Regions from separate parts of the Blautia sp. AM47-4 genome, predicted to be linked through region 3. Evidence: predicted binding sites of a transcription regulator. Region 3 holds the regulator's gene; each other region holds the start of a gene.
The links. Region 3 encodes Rex, which represses fermentation and respiration genes when NADH is low (regulators of the CRP and FNR family bind a similar motif). Its sites were predicted from a motif close to ATTGTTAANTANTTAACAAT; they were not measured.
Positions count from the first base shown of each region.

Region 1: the regulator Rex is predicted to act here: its motif matches at 1,387-1,406, upstream of pckA (phosphoenolpyruvate carboxykinase (ATP)).
Region 2: the regulator Rex is predicted to act here: its motif matches at 2,246-2,265, upstream of fucO (lactaldehyde reductase).

Region 1 is NZ_QUHY01000031.1:3,344-8,439, forward strand. It holds gene DW965_RS15770 (AraC family transcriptional regulator) at 1-19, shown strand, start outside; gene DW965_RS22670 (MATE family efflux transporter) at 30-689, opposite strand; gene DW965_RS22675 (MATE family efflux transporter) at 665-1,363, opposite strand; gene pckA (phosphoenolpyruvate carboxykinase (ATP)) at 1,678-3,282, shown strand; gene DW965_RS15790 (AAA family ATPase) at 3,523-5,013, opposite strand.
Region 2 is NZ_QUHY01000003.1:80,106-85,201, reverse strand. It holds gene tig (trigger factor) at 1-816, shown strand, start outside; gene fucO (lactaldehyde reductase) at 1,053-2,201, opposite strand; gene DW965_RS02980 (TetR/AcrR family transcriptional regulator C-terminal domain-containing protein) at 2,389-2,970, opposite strand; gene codB (cytosine permease) at 3,107-4,351, opposite strand; gene DW965_RS02970 (phosphoribosyltransferase) at 4,418-5,096, opposite strand, start outside.
Region 3 is NZ_QUHY01000007.1:146,718-151,813, reverse strand. It holds gene DW965_RS06990 (bifunctional ADP-dependent NAD(P)H-hydrate dehydratase/NAD(P)H-hydrate epimerase) at 1-1,383, opposite strand, end outside; gene DW965_RS06985 (redox-sensing transcriptional repressor Rex) at 1,473-2,129, opposite strand; gene DW965_RS06980 (ABC-F family ATP-binding cassette domain-containing protein) at 2,284-4,209, shown strand; gene DW965_RS06975 (NADP-dependent isocitrate dehydrogenase) at 4,309-5,096, opposite strand, start outside.

The DNA of each region.
Region 1 (5,096 bases), on a different contig from region 3:
AAACCGTACTGCGATATAAGATTCGGAACTTATGCAGGCTTCTGCGATCGGAATGCACGCCGCAGGAAGAAAAGTCCGGTCATATCAGCCAGTGCCCAGCCGATCGGAATGGCGATCCAGATTCCGGCAACGCCAAGCGCCGTGGCGGAGAAAAGGTATGCCAGCGCCACACGCATGCCAAGCGAAATGACGGTCAGAACAACCGACATCTCGGCGCGTTTGACAGCGCGGTAATACCCGTACAGCAGAAACAGCCATCCGATGCCGAGATAGAACGAGCCTTCCAGCCGCAGGTACCGTACGCCGATCGCGATGACCTCCATTTCTGATGCTTTCACGAAAATCTGCATCAGCGGATGCGCGAACAGATTGACAAGCAGAGAAATGACGATGGAAAAAGCAGCGCTCAGTGCAAAAGCATCTTTCGTGCCGCGCCGGATCCGCTCGTGATTTCCGGCCCCGTAATTCTGTGCGGTGAAAGTGGAGTAGGCATTTCCGAAATCCTGCACCGGCAGATAGGCAAAGGTATCAATTTTCACCGCGGCCGCAAATGCCGCCATGACCGCCGGACCGAAGCTGTTGACGAGCCCCTGTACCATCAGAATGCCGAAATTCATGACCGACTGCTGAATGCAGGTCATCGAAGAAAGATTCAGAATCTCTTTTAAAATGGAATGCTGAAACGCCATTCTTTTTTTGACGGCAGCCACATGCGGCAGCGGAGCAGCACATAGAGCAGAATACCGACGGCGGACACATACTGCGCAAGAACCGTAGCGAGCGCCGCGCCTGCGATGCCGAACGGCAGTACAGCGACAAAGAGCAGATCCAGTGCAATGTTCAGCACAGCAGAGACAGCGAGAAAAATCAGCGGCACAGAAGAGTTTCCGAGCGCGCGCAGCATACAGGAAAAGAAATTGTATACGGATGTTGCAATAAGGCCGGCAAAGATAATCAGAAGATACGTCCGCATGCCGGGACGGACTTCATCCGGGACGCGAAGAAACGTAAGGATCGGCTCGATGCCTGCATAAACAGCGAGATTCAGCACGAGCGTAACGGCAAGGATCAGCAGAAACGCGTGGAGAATTGAAAGTTTTAAAGAAGAAAGATCTTTTCGTCCCTGATAAATCGAAAAGAGCGCACCGGCGCCCATCGACAGGCCGAGAAAAATGGAAGTCAGAAACGTCATCAGCGTATAGGAGGAGCCGACGGCGGCGAGCGCATTGCTTCCGAGAACGCGTCCGACGATCAGGGTGTCGGCAATGTTGTAAAACTGCTGCAACAAATTTCCTGCGATCATCGGCAGGGCAAACAGGATAAGAGAGCGGGAGATTTTCCCGCGGGTCAGATCGTAATACATAAAGAAACTTCTTTCCGAACATAATTATTAATATTATAACATAAAAAATCAAAAAATGTCAATTTGCAGGATGAAGTGTACAAAAGTGCAATTGTCAGAAAATTTCGAAAAATCGAAGTTTATAAAATTTTTACAGATTTTGGGACACGTTCTGTAAAAAAACGGAAGATTTTCAGTTGATTTTTTTGGCCTTTTATGTATAATTAGAGTAGAAGAGGCCGGCTGGTCCGGTTTCTTAAAAAGGATACCTTCAAATTTTTGCATTTTGCAGAATGAAGCAGTATTACTATCAAAGGAAAGAGGTTAATTACAAGATGGCACAGATCGATTTAACAAAGTATGGCATCACCGGTACCACAGAAATTGTGTACAACCCTTCTTATGAGCAGTTATTTGAGGAAGAGACAAAACCAGAGCTGGAAGGCTATGAAAAAGGCCGGGAGACAGAGCTTGGTGCAGTTAACGTTATGACCGGTATCTATACAGGCCGTTCACCGAAAGACAAATACATCGTTGTGGACGAGAACTCGAAAGATACTGTATGGTGGACTTCTGATGAGTACAAAAACGATAACCATCCGGCAACCCAGGAAGCATGGGCAGCAGTAAAAGAGATCGCCAAAAAAGAGCTCTCCAACAAAAGACTGTTCGTTGTAGATGCATTCTGCGGCGCAAATAAAGATACCCGTATGGCTATCCGCTTCATCGTTGAGGTAGCTTGGCAGGCACATTTCGTAACTAACATGTTCATCAAACCTACAGCAGAAGAGCTTGAGAACTTCGAGCCGGATTTCGTTGTTTACAACGCATCCAAAGCAAAAGTTGAGAACTACAAAGAGCTGGGTCTGAACTCTGAGACAGCAGTAGTATTCAACATCACAAGCCGTGAGCAGGTTATCGTCAACACATGGTACGGCGGAGAGATGAAGAAAGGTATGTTCTCCATGATGAACTACTATCTGCCGCTGAAGGGCATCGCTTCCATGCACTGCTCTGCAAACACAGACCTGAACGGTGAGAACACCGCAATCTTCTTCGGACTTTCCGGAACAGGAAAAACAACTCTTTCCACAGACCCGAAACGTCTTCTGATCGGTGATGATGAGCACGGCTGGGACGACAACGGAGTATTCAACTTCGAGGGCGGCTGCTATGCAAAAGTCATCAACCTGGACAAAGAGTCTGAGCCGGACATCTACAATGCAATCAGACGTGACGCTCTGCTTGAGAACGTTACCGTTGATGCAGCAGGCAAGATCGACTTCAATGATAAGAGCGTAACCGAGAATACTCGTGTATCTTATCCGATCAACCACATTGAGAACATCGTTCGCCCGATTTCTTCTGCACCGGCAGCTAAGAATGTTATATTCCTGTCCGCAGATGCATTCGGCGTACTTCCGCCAGTATCTGTTCTGACACCAGAGCAGACTCAGTACTACTTCCTGTCCGGATTTACTGCAAAACTTGCAGGAACCGAGCGCGGAATTACCGAGCCGACTCCTACCTTCTCTGCATGCTTCGGCCAGGCATTCCTGGAACTGCACCCAACCAAATATGCAGAAGAGCTTGTTAAGAAAATGGAGAAGAGCGGAGCAAAAGCATACCTGGTTAACACAGGCTGGAACGGAACCGGAAAACGTATCTCCATCCGTGATACCCGTGGAATCATCGATGCAATCTTAAGCGGTGCTATCAACGAAGCTCCGACGAAGACTATTCCGTACTTCAACTTCGAAGTTCCGACTGAACTTCCGGGCGTTGATCCGGCTATCCTGGATCCTCGCGATACCTATGCTGATGCTTCCGAGTGGGAGACCAAAGCACTGGATCTGGCTGAAAGATTCATCAAGAACTTTGCAAAATACGAAGGAAACGCTGCTGGTAAAGCACTTGTTTCCGCTGGCCCGCAGAAATAAATTTTCTGAATTGACCGAAAGGAAGCCCCTGACATGAAAGTGTCAGGGGCTTCCTTTTATGAAAATATCTGGAGAAATAAAATAGTTCCCGGCCCGAAAGTACAGACTGATGGGACAGGAAACTATTTTACAGCACACTCTAAAATAATGCAAAAAATTTCAGCACCACAGAGCGTGAATTGTTGCGTCACTGGTTTTCGCCGTACCCTGATACGCCTTCAAAATAGAAAATAAGGCAGATCAGCAGGACAAGAGCAGTTCACGTACCATTTCTGCATCAAAGGTAACAGAGGAAACATGGTTGACTTCTATCTGATATAGTGCATTTGCTGCGATATGCTCAGCAGCCTGCTCAAGGTCACGGATACCGCTTGTATTTTCGTGGCAGGAGATTACGGCATCGAGTCCTTCCGGTGTCAGAATGCATTCATTTTCTTTCATGCCAATGCGTTTTAACACTTTTGGAAGTGCATAGCGGGAGAAAATGATTTTCTTTTCTTCCGGTGTGTAATCCGGAATTTCGATCACAGCGAAGCGGGACATCAGCGGAGCACTGATCTGGTCTCTGTCATTTGCGGTTGCGATCGGGTATACACCGACGGTCGGGATCATACATTCGATGTAATTGTCGGTGAAACCAAGATTGTCAAGAAGGGTCAGCAGAACGTCTGCCGGGTTTCCATTACCCTTGCCGGAGGCAGCCTTGTCGAGTTCGTTGATGATAAAGACGAGGTTGGATTCGCCGGCCATGGAAAAAGCATCCATGATGATTCCCGGTTTTGCGTTTGCGTAAATGCGGGAGCTTCCGGTCAGCTGTTCCGGGTCATTGATTGAACTCATATCGAGTGTTGTCCACGGCAGTTTTAAGATACGCGCAACGGCATAAGCAATCTGTGATTTTCCAGTTCCGGCAGGACCGATCAACAACAGACCATAGGCCGGCAGCGTATGAGTCCTGTTAATCTGAATGATAGTTTCGATAATTCTCTGCTTCACGCGTTCCATGCCGTACAGTTCTTCATCAAGGATCCGGCGTGCTTCTACCGGATCAATGGCTTCAAAATAATTGCTTTTCCACTGGATATTCATCATCATGGAAAGAGCGCGCTGTGCGTGACGCCGCTCCTCCGGAGAAACCTCGTGGGATCGGGCAACAGCGAGATTTCGACGCGCCCAAAGGCGGATATTATCCGGCAGCGTTCTTCCGGCACAGTTCATAAAATCAGTAATGGATTGGATGCTGGTGAGTTTCATGCTGTCACCGGTTTCTTCCTGGTCTTCATCTTCGATTTCTTCCTCCGGTGCATTGCTGGCGAGGAGACGTTCAATCATAAACTGTAAAAATCCATCCTCAGCCGAAAGCTTTGCGCCGCCACCGAAAGCGATCTCGCGGATTTTGTAAACTGCATAACCGTCGGATGTTTGTGTACCGGAAAGGCGGACATTGATATGGTTTTCACCGAGCCATTTTAAAAGGCTGACAAAACGGGCATCGATCTGAAGAATGTCGGCAATGAAGGATTCTTCTTCATCTTTAAATTCAAACGAGGTCCGTTTGGATGGGTTTGTGAAAATACCGCAGGGATGATGCGGGAAAGCCTTCTCTTTTGTATCCAGAATTAGGATCGGCTGATCCGGAGAAGTAAACGGTGCGTTTGTGCGGAAAACAGTATACGTACATTCGGAAACTTTTGTTTTTTCCGGGGAATTGCTGAAATCAAAAACGGGCATGACAGAACCTCCTAATAAAAATAAGTGCTTATTGGTACAATAAAAACAGTGTAGCACGAATTAAAAAATCCTGCAATCAATAT
Region 2 (5,096 bases), on a different contig from region 3:
GATGGCAAGGAGTTTGACGGCGGAAGCAGCGATTCCTACAATCTGGTGATCGGATCCGGTACCTTCATCGATGGATTTGAGGATGGTGTCATTGGAATGAAAACAGGGGAGACAAAGGATCTGAACCTGAAATTCCCTGACAGCTATCAGAGTACCGATCTGGCAGGAAAAGATGTTGTGTTTACCGTTACGGTAAATGCGTTTACCCGCCCGGCAGAAAACATTGACGGATGGGAGCTCGATGATGCATGGGTAGCAAAAAATACAGATTACAGTACTGTGGAGGAATACCGTGCCGGAAAACGCGCAGAGCTGGAGGCTGCAAATGAGACGACAGCGGAAAATAATTTGCAGAATGACGCGATGCAGCAGATGGCAGACGGCTGTACGTTTCACAAAATTCCGAAATCCTATATCACCCTTGGCGAAGAGGATTACGATAAACGGTATACCACTTATCTTCAGAATTACGGCATTTCCCTGGACGACTATCTGGAGCAGTATGCGGACAGAGCAACCTACAATCAGGAGAAAGCAACGTATGCAGGAACGATGGCAAAAAGTGCCCTTCTTCTGGATGCTGTAAAAGAGGCAGAAGGCTGGACTACAGATGACCAGGATTACCAGCAGATCTTAAACGACGAGGCAGCCAATGCCAATATGTCGCAGGAAGATTTCCTGAAAGCAGCCAATGACTATTACGGGGAAGATACGGTAGTGCGCAATATCATGATGGAGCGCATGATCAATATGGTTCTCGATAATGCAACGGTCAATACTGTGACTGTGGATGCAGACGGAAATACAGTAGAATAAAAAGAGAAATCACCCCGAAACAGGATAAAAATTTCTGTTTTCCGGGGTGATTTAACCGAATCAAGTAAGTCCCCTGCTTCCATTGCGAAAAGCAATAAGCAGTGGGGGGGGACTTGCTTGTATCAGGAGGAGTGCAAGCTCCTTCTGATAAACTGCGGAGCAGTTATTCAGTTATGAGCAAGTAGCGAAGCGGATTGCGAATATCCGCTTCGCATGTGGGAAACGAATTGTGTTCGTTACGCCATGATTTTGCGGAACAGATCCTTCAGATCTTCTACGCTTGCATCCTTCGGGTTGCCCGGTGCGCAGGCATCTGCGTGTGCGGAATCTGCAAGGAACTGCAGATCTTCTTCTTTGACTGCCTCGAGAACAGATGGGATTCCAACGTCTGCGGACAGCTTCTTAACAGCATCAATCGCTGCTTTTCTATACTCTTCCTGAGACATTTCGTCTACACCTGTAACGCCCATGGCACGTGCGATTTCGCGGTATTTCTCACCGGTGCACTCCTGGTTGTATTCCATAACGATCGGAAGCATCATGGCACATGCAACACCGTGTGGGGTATCATAAACAGCACCAAGGGTGTGTGCCATGGAGTGAGCGATTCCAAGACCTACGTTGGAGAAGCCCATACCTGCGATGTACTGGCCAAGAGCCATTCCTTCGCGTCCCTCTTTGGTGTTTGCGACAGCACCGCGCAGAGATTTGGAGATGAGTTCGATGGCTTTGAGATGGAACATGTCAGTCATTTCCCATGCAGCTTTTGTGGTGTAACCCTCGATTGCGTGGGTCAGAGCGTCCATACCGGTAGAAGCGGTCAGTCCTTTTGGCATGGAGGACATCATATCCGGGTCAACAACTGCGATGATCGGCATATCGTGCGGGTCAACGCATACGAATTTACGTTTTCTCTCTACATCGGTGATAACGTAGTTGATGGTAACCTCTGCAGCAGTACCGGCTGTAGTCGGAACGGCGATGATCGGTACGCACGGATTTTTGGTCGGTGCGGTGCCCTCAAGGCTTCTGACATCCTCAAACTCCGGGTTTGCGATGATGATACCGATGGCTTTGGAGGTATCCATAGAAGAGCCGCCGCCGATGGCGATCAGATAGTCAGCGCCGGATGCCTTGAAAGCTTCTACGCCGTGTTTTACGTTTTCGATGGTCGGGTTTGGCTTGATATCGCTGTAAAGCTCATAGTCGAGTCCGTTTGCGGTCAGAATATCGGTTACTTTGGAAGTAACGTTGAATTTAATCAGATCCGGGTCAGAGCATACGAATGCTTTTTTGAAGCCGTGTGCCTTTGCTTCATTTGCGATCTCGGCAATAGCGCCTGCTCCGTGATAAGAGGTTGCATTTAAATTAATACGATTTGCCATGTTTGAAAAACTCCCTTCTAAAATGAATAAATGGTTTTACTGAACTTGTTATTATATTAACAAATCCGGAAGGGAAAAAGAAAGTGACAGAAGAAGCGAAGTGTAACACTTTAAAAAAAATCGCCATTGTGACAAAAACAACAGAACAAAATTTGTGAAAAATAACAAGAGCTGTTTGCGGGAAATTCTAAGAGAGCAGCTGCAGATTCCGGAACAGTTTTTTTAAGTCCTCCGGCATTGCCCGGACGAGAAGAGCGGCAAACTCGGAAGGTGTCAGATCCATGCCGGTAAGCACCCATTTTACGGTCATGGTGATGGAACCCTGACAGTACATTTCGAGAAGAAAATGTATTTCCGGTGAAACCGGACTGCCGCTTTTTTCGTGAATCAGATTTTCGTAGAACGCGAGAATCAGATCGAAATCGTGTTCACGCAGAGAATTCTGTTTGTCGTAGCGGAAGGCAGCGGCGAAAAAAGCTTTTTCTTTCTGAATATAGGTAAATTTCTTTTCCAGACTGTCAAAAACGGTCGTTCCGCGGCCCATATGTTCGAAGGATTTTGTCAGTAATTTATCAAAGTACCAGTTGATCAGATCGTATTTGTCGAGAAAATTGCGGTAGAAGGTCTGGCGGGTAACACCACAGATTTCACAGATCTGGCGCACGGTGATCTCTTCAACGGGTGTTGTTTTCATGCACTCCTTCATGGATTCGGCAAGACGGTATTTTGTTTTTTCTCCTTTGGGAGCAGATACGGTGGAATGGATCATCCGGGCAGTTTCCTTTCGTTTCGAAAATTGTAACTATGCAGAGTTATGCATATATTATAACGCGAATCCGAAAAAATAAAAAGCCCTGAACATGTTCCGGAGATAAGATACAGGAACATATTCAGGACGATTTTGCTTATTTTCTTTTGTTTACGGCCTGTCCGACACAGTAGCATACAGCGGCAACAACCATGCCGTTGATGGAAGCGATGCCCCAGTGTAAGAGGTTCGCAACAATGGCACCGAGAATGACACCGGCAACCGCAAACCAGTCTACGGTTTTAAGTTTCGGCTGATCGGTTTCAAAGTCCTCTTTGTTCATGAAGTAGGCGAGCACCAGAATCATGCCGACCGGCGGCAGGGTACAGTTCAGAATGTTGAGCCAGCCGCAGAAGTTGTAGTACAGCCATACGGAGGCAACCGTTCCGATGATACCGGAAAGGAGAACCATCGGTTTTTTCCTCTGATGGAAGATGTTGGCAAGACCAAGACCTGCGGTGTACAGAGCGTTGTCATTTGTAGTCCAGATATTAAGACCGAGAACGAGAACAGCCAGGTAGAACAGGTTCAGGCGGACCATAACCTCGAAGATATCGTTTCCGCCGACAAAGATCGAGGAAACGGCACCGAAGAAGAACATCAGGGAGTTTCCGATGAAGAAGGCCACAACCGTGGTGATGGCACCCGCTTTTCCGTCCTTTGCAAAACGTGCGAAGTTCGGGGTTGCGGTTCCGCCGGAAACGAAGGAGCCGATGACAAGACCGGCACCGCCGATGATAGTCAGAGATCCGCTGGATTTGGCAAACTGATCGATGATCGTTCCGTCGCCTCTCATTACGGCCATGACCATGGCGATCGTTCCGAGAATGGCAACACTTGGTACAGCGATATAGCTGACGATGGTCAGAGATTCAATACCAAAATAGGCAGAGGCGGTCATGCAGACGCCGGCAAGAAGAACAAGTCCCCACTGTGCCGCAGTGCTTCCGCCGAGCAGCTCCTTGGAAACCGGAATTGCAAACATGGCAAGACCGACACCAAACCATCCGATCTGCGTAAAGCTGGTCATGGCTGACGGCAGATAGGAACCTTTTTCGCCAAAGGCTCTCTGGGACAAAAGATCAAGTGACAGACCGGTTTTTGCACCGACGTAGCCGAGCAGACCGGTATAAATACCAAGAATGATTCCACCAAGGATCAGTGATCCCAAAAAGCCCCAGAAATCGAGGCCGTCAGCGAGCTGCTGGCCGACCCACATGCTTGCCGAGAAGAAGGTGAAGCCAAGCATGATCATAAACATGGTTACTACATTTTTCCGGGCAGAAGACGGAACCGCGCTGTCCGCGAAGTCAACATCTTTTACTTTCTTTTCTTTTTCCATAATATCTCCTGAAAACTGTGATTACGGTTCGCCGAAATTCAGCGAACCGTAAGAAATGGTTTTTTGTTACAGCATGTATTTGCGAAGTGCTGCGGTAAACTCTTCAATTCGTTCAGCCGCAATTTCTTTCAGGGTAGCATCGCCAAGGCTTGCAATATAGCCTTTTTCCTGGCGGTACAGCCATTTGGTCACACGTTCATCGATTTCTTCATAGTGATTGATGTGAATCCACTCTTCGTAGGATGCGCCAAGCGGGCAGCCGAGCTTCTCCTCGAGCAGTCTGGTGAAGTCGATCCGGTCGGCCTTCTCCAGCATTTTATTCCAGAAATCGAGAACCTCCTCGACATGCTCATGGATTTCATAGCGTCTTGCACCGCCATCGTAGATGATGCATTTTTCAAACAGAGGATCGCGCATGGAAAGCGTTTCTCTTCGGAACTCCGGTGCAATGATACCGTCTTTCCAGTAGAAATCGACATCCGGCAGATTGATTCCAGATACGCCCCTGTCCTGATAGGTGCTGAAGATTCCTTCGTAATATACGGTGATAAAGCCTTCAAACTCCGGCCAGAACTCGCGGATTTCTTTTGTGAGACGTTCCAGAATTTTGATTCCGGTTGTGCCGCCGATCGTAAAGATGATAATGTTGCGAAGGGAAGCACCGTGCTCACGGTAGAAATCGGTTACGTAGCGCAGGCAGTGGATCAGCGTTTCACCCGTTGCGATGATATCGCCGATCAGAAGT
Region 3 (5,096 bases):
GATTTTTTTCTCGTTTTTTTCACACTGACGTTTTGCTGCAAAGGCGCCTGTGATTCCCGCGAGCACATCGCCGCTTCCCGCCGTCGCAAGCGCACTGCTTCCGCTTGTGTTTATGTAATACTGCTCACGCCCTTCCTCTGCTGTCACGGTTACGGAATCCTTTCGTACACAGCAGGCCTGGTATTTTTCGGCTGCCCTTCCGGCGCTTCCTGCCGGGTCACGCTGGCATTCTGCAATGGTCATGTGCAGCAGCCGTGCAAGCTCTCCTACATGAGGCGTTAAAATTTTTTCTGCCCGGCAGCCCGAAAGAATCTCTGCATCTTCTGCAATCAGGTTCAGCGCATCTGCATCCAGAACAAGAGGAACTTCTGTGTGCTGCACCGTAAAAACGAGCAGTTCTTTTGCCGTCCGGCTTTTGGAAAGTCCCGGTCCCGCAACAACAGCGTCCGCCCAGGCGAGATCCTGCAGCAGGGCTTCTTCCGGAAGCGGCTCATCCTCCTTCCAGAAATCCGCCATTGCTTCCGGCAGGGCACAGAAAAGCGGCGTACGGTTTCTTTCCTCTGTCACAACCTTTACCATGCCGGCACCGGATGCAAGGACTGCCCTGGCACACAAAACAGCGGCTCCGCACATGGCACCGGAACCGGCAAGTACCAGCACCTTTCCGAAGGTTCCCTTATTTCCCATCGGCGTGCGGGTAAGAAACCGGTCCAGATCTTCTTTTTCCACTGAACCGTACCAGGGCGTCTCCTCTTCTCCTGCATCAAAGCCGATTCCGATATCACGGACCAGGACCTCTCCGGCATATCGTTTTCCGGGATCAAAGAGAAGCCCTGGCTTTGCACAGGCAAATGTCACCGTGGCTCTGGCTTTCACCGCCGCATCAAGGACCTCTCCGGTATCCGTGTGGATCCCCGAAGGGATGTCCACGGCAAGAACAGGAACACCGCTTGCGCAGATTGCTTCCACTGCCCTCCGGTACTCCCCTGCCAGCGGACGGGATACGCCAATTCCAAAGATGGCATCTATGATAACAGTATATTCCCGGAAATCCGGATTCTTAACCTCACGGACCCCATAATTTTCCGCAATTTTCTTCTGTGCTCTCATGCCTTCACTGTATTTTTCCGGATTTCCAAGACAGAACAGTTCCGCATCCACCCCTTTCGTCTTTAAAATCCGTGCAATTGCCGCACCGTCCCCTCCATTATTTCCGGGACCGCACACAGCAAGGACTTTTCCTGTATCCCATGTTCCATTTTGAAGCTCCTCCACGCAGGACAGCGCTGCGCGCTCCATCAGTACCAGGGACGGTACCCCCATGGTTTCGATCGTATTGCGGTCTGCCTGCTTCATCTGTGCTGCTGTAAGAATCCGTTTCATCGCTTTTCCTCCTTTTCCTTCCTTATCCGGAAAGTGAACAGAAAAAGTCTCCGGTTTCCCGAAGACTCTCCTGCTTTTGTTTTGGTTTCTTAATTGTTCTTTGGATGCTCCGCCTCATATCTGGTCAGATTGTAGGAGAGACGCATCAGACTTTCGGAAAGATGGACGTTCTCGACGATCACATCTTTCGGAAGTTTTAAGTTTAGATCGGTATGTGCAAAATTCCAGATTGCTTTTACACCGTTGTCCACGAGAATCTCTGCCATCTCTACCGCTTTTGCTTTTGGCAGTGTCAAAGCCGCAATCTCTACATGGTGTTCCTTGATAAATTCCGGAAGCTCGTCCGCCATGCGGATTTCAATTCCGCGCACGGAGATTCCTTTTAATACCGGGTTGACGTCAAAAATACCGACCGTTTTGAATCCGCTTCTTTCAAAGGCCGCATAATTGGCAAGCGCCTGTCCCAGATTTCCGGCTCCGACAAAAATCATATTGTGGACTCTGTCCAGACCTAAGATTTTTCCAATCTCGCTGTACAGATACCGCACGTTATAACCATACCCCTGCTGGCCAAAGCCGCCGAAATTATTTAAGTCCTGGCGAATCTGGGAAGCTGTCACTTTCATCCGCTCGCTCAGCTCACCGGAAGAGATCCGTTCTACTCCGTCCTCCAGCAATTCGCCCAGGTAACGATAATATCTAGGAAGTCTTTTGATAACTGCCCGCGAAATTCCTTTTTCTTCCAAGATAAATTCCTCCTTATTTACACCTGCATATATTCATATTATATATGGTTGATAGAAAATTGTCAAAGATTTCTTGAAATTTTGTGTATTACTCTCTATAATAAGGATGGTGTGTTATGTCAAAATACAGAAATATGTTATCTGGAGGAACCACATGATTCTTGCATGTCAGAATATCTCGAAAGCATTCGGGACAACGGAAATTATCAAAAATGCATCTTTTCATATAGAAGAACGCGAAAAAGCCGCACTGGTCGGCATCAACGGTGCTGGAAAATCGACGCTGTTAAAAATCATCATCGGCGAAATGAGGGCCGATGAGGGAGAGGTCATCCTCTCCAAAGGAAAGACGATGGGCTATCTCGCCCAGCATCAGGATCTGACCGGACACCTTTCCATTTACCAGGAAGTGCTGACCGCGAAACAGAATCTGATCGATATGGAGGAACGCCTCCGTCAGATGGAAAGTGATATGAATACAAAATCCGGTGCAGAGCTGGATGAACTTCTTTCCACCTACACCCGCCTCTCCCATACCTTTGAACTGGAAAACGGATACGCGTACCGCAGTGAAGTCGTCGGTGTTTTAAAAGGTCTTGGCTTTTCCGAGAGCGATTTTGAAAAACAGGTGGACTCCCTCTCCGGCGGTCAGAAGACCCGCGTGGCACTTGGTAAACTGCTGCTTACCAAACCGGACATCATTCTGCTCGACGAGCCGACCAACCACCTCGATATGGACTCGATCTCCTGGCTCGAAACGTATCTTTTAAATTACAGCGGAGCCGTCCTGATCGTCTCCCATGACCGTTACTTTCTCGACCGCGTTGTCACAAAAGTCGTTGAAGTGGACAATAAAAAAGTAACAACTTTTGAGGGAAACTATACCGCCTACAGTCAGAAAAAAGCAATGCTCCGTGAAGCCGCTTACCATGCCTGGGTCAACCAGCAGCAGGAAATCCACCATCAGGAAGAAGTCATTGCAAAGCTGAAATCTTTCAACCGCGAGAAATCCATCAAACGCGCCGAGAGCCGTGAAAAAATGCTGGACAAAATGGATGTGCTGGAAAAGCCGACCGAAGTACGCTCCGATATGCGGATCCGTCTGGAACCGCGCATCACAAGCGGAAACGATGTGCTGACCGTCGAGCACCTCTCCAAAGCCTTCCCGGGACAGACGCTTTTCCAGGATCTGAATTTCGAAATCAAGCGCGGCGAGCGCGTGGCAATCATCGGAAACAACGGAACGGGAAAAACGACGATCTTAAAGATCTTAAACGAAGTCATCCGCCCGGATGCCGGCTCTTTTACACTTGGAAGCCGTGTACAGATCGGTTACTACGATCAGGAGCATCAGGTGCTCCACATGGAAAAGACCATTTTCCAGGAGATTTCCGACGCGTATCCATATCTGACAAACACCGAAATCCGAAATGTGCTGGCCGCCTTCCTGTTTACAAACGACGATGTCTTCCAACCGATTCATACCTTGAGCGGCGGTGAGCGCGGACGAATTTCCCTTGCCAAGCTGATGCTCTCGAACGCCAACTTCCTGATCCTCGACGAGCCGACCAACCACCTCGATATCGTCTCTAAAGAGATTCTGGAAAATGCACTGAAGGACTACACCGGAACGGTGCTATATGTCTCCCACGATCGTTATTTTATTAACCAGACCGCAACCCGGATTCTGGAGCTGACGGGACAGACACTCGTCAACTATATCGGAAATTACGATTACTATCTGGAGAAAAAAGAAGAGCTGACCCGCATCTATGCTCCTGCTGCCGATGCCGCCGCTCCGGAAGAAACAGCGGCTCCTTCCGAAGCCTCCTCCACAAAGCTGGACTGGAAAGCGCAGAAAGAAGAACAGGCACGTCTCCGCAAGAAAGAAAACGAGCTGAAAAAGACGGAGAAACGAATTGAAGAGCTTGAGACACGCGATTCGGAAATTGATGAGGAAATGTCGAAACCGGAAGTCGCAACGAATGTGGCAGAGTGTGTGAAATTAAGCAAAGAGAAAGCAGAGATTGCCGCGGAACTCGAAGAGCTGTATGAAAAATGGGAAGAGCTTGCCGAATAGACCTGGTTTTCCCCGGAAAAATTCAAAACAGAAAAAGCCGGTCCGGCGCATCCCTTTTTGCGGGAATGCCGGATCGGCTTTCTTTTTTGCTTCGTTTAATTATTTCTCCAGCTCCTCGCGGATGGCCAGGATGAAATCACGGCTGTTTAATACGGTCGGATTTTCCATGGTGGTGATCAGCGCAAGGTCTTTTGTCATTTTTCCACTCTCGATCGTTGCGATCGTTGCTTTTTCCAGACGGTCTGCAAATGCGGAAAGTTCTGCGTTTCCATCCATTTCCCCGCGTTTTCTGAGTGCGCCGGTCCATGCAAAAATGGTGGCCACGGAGTTGGTGGATGTCTCCTCACCTTTTAAGTGACGGTAATAGTGGCGCTGTACGGTTCCGTGCGCAGCCTCGTACTCGTAATATCCGTGCGGGGATACGAGAACAGAAGTCATCATCGCAAGGGAACCGAAGGCGGAGGATACCATGTCGCTCATGACATCGCCGTCGTAGTTCTTGCAGGCCCAGATAAAGCCGCCCTCTGCTTTCATGATGCGGGCAACGGCGTCGTCGATCAGAGTGTAGAAGTAGGTAATGCCTGCTTCTGCAAATTTCTCTTTGTACTCTGCATCGAAGATCTCCTGGAAGATATCCTTGAAGCGGTGATCATACTTCTTGGAAATCGTATCCTTGCTTGCAAACCACAGATCCTGTTTCGTGGACAGTGCGTACTCGAAACAGCTTCTCGCAAAGCTTTCTATGGAGTTATCCAGATTGTGCATGCCCTGAATGACACCGGCGCCGGTGAAGTTGTGGATCAGCTCTCTTGTCTCGGTGCCGTCCTCAGCCGTATAAACCAGCTCTGCTTTTCCCGGTCCCGGAATGCGCATTTCTGCATTTTTAT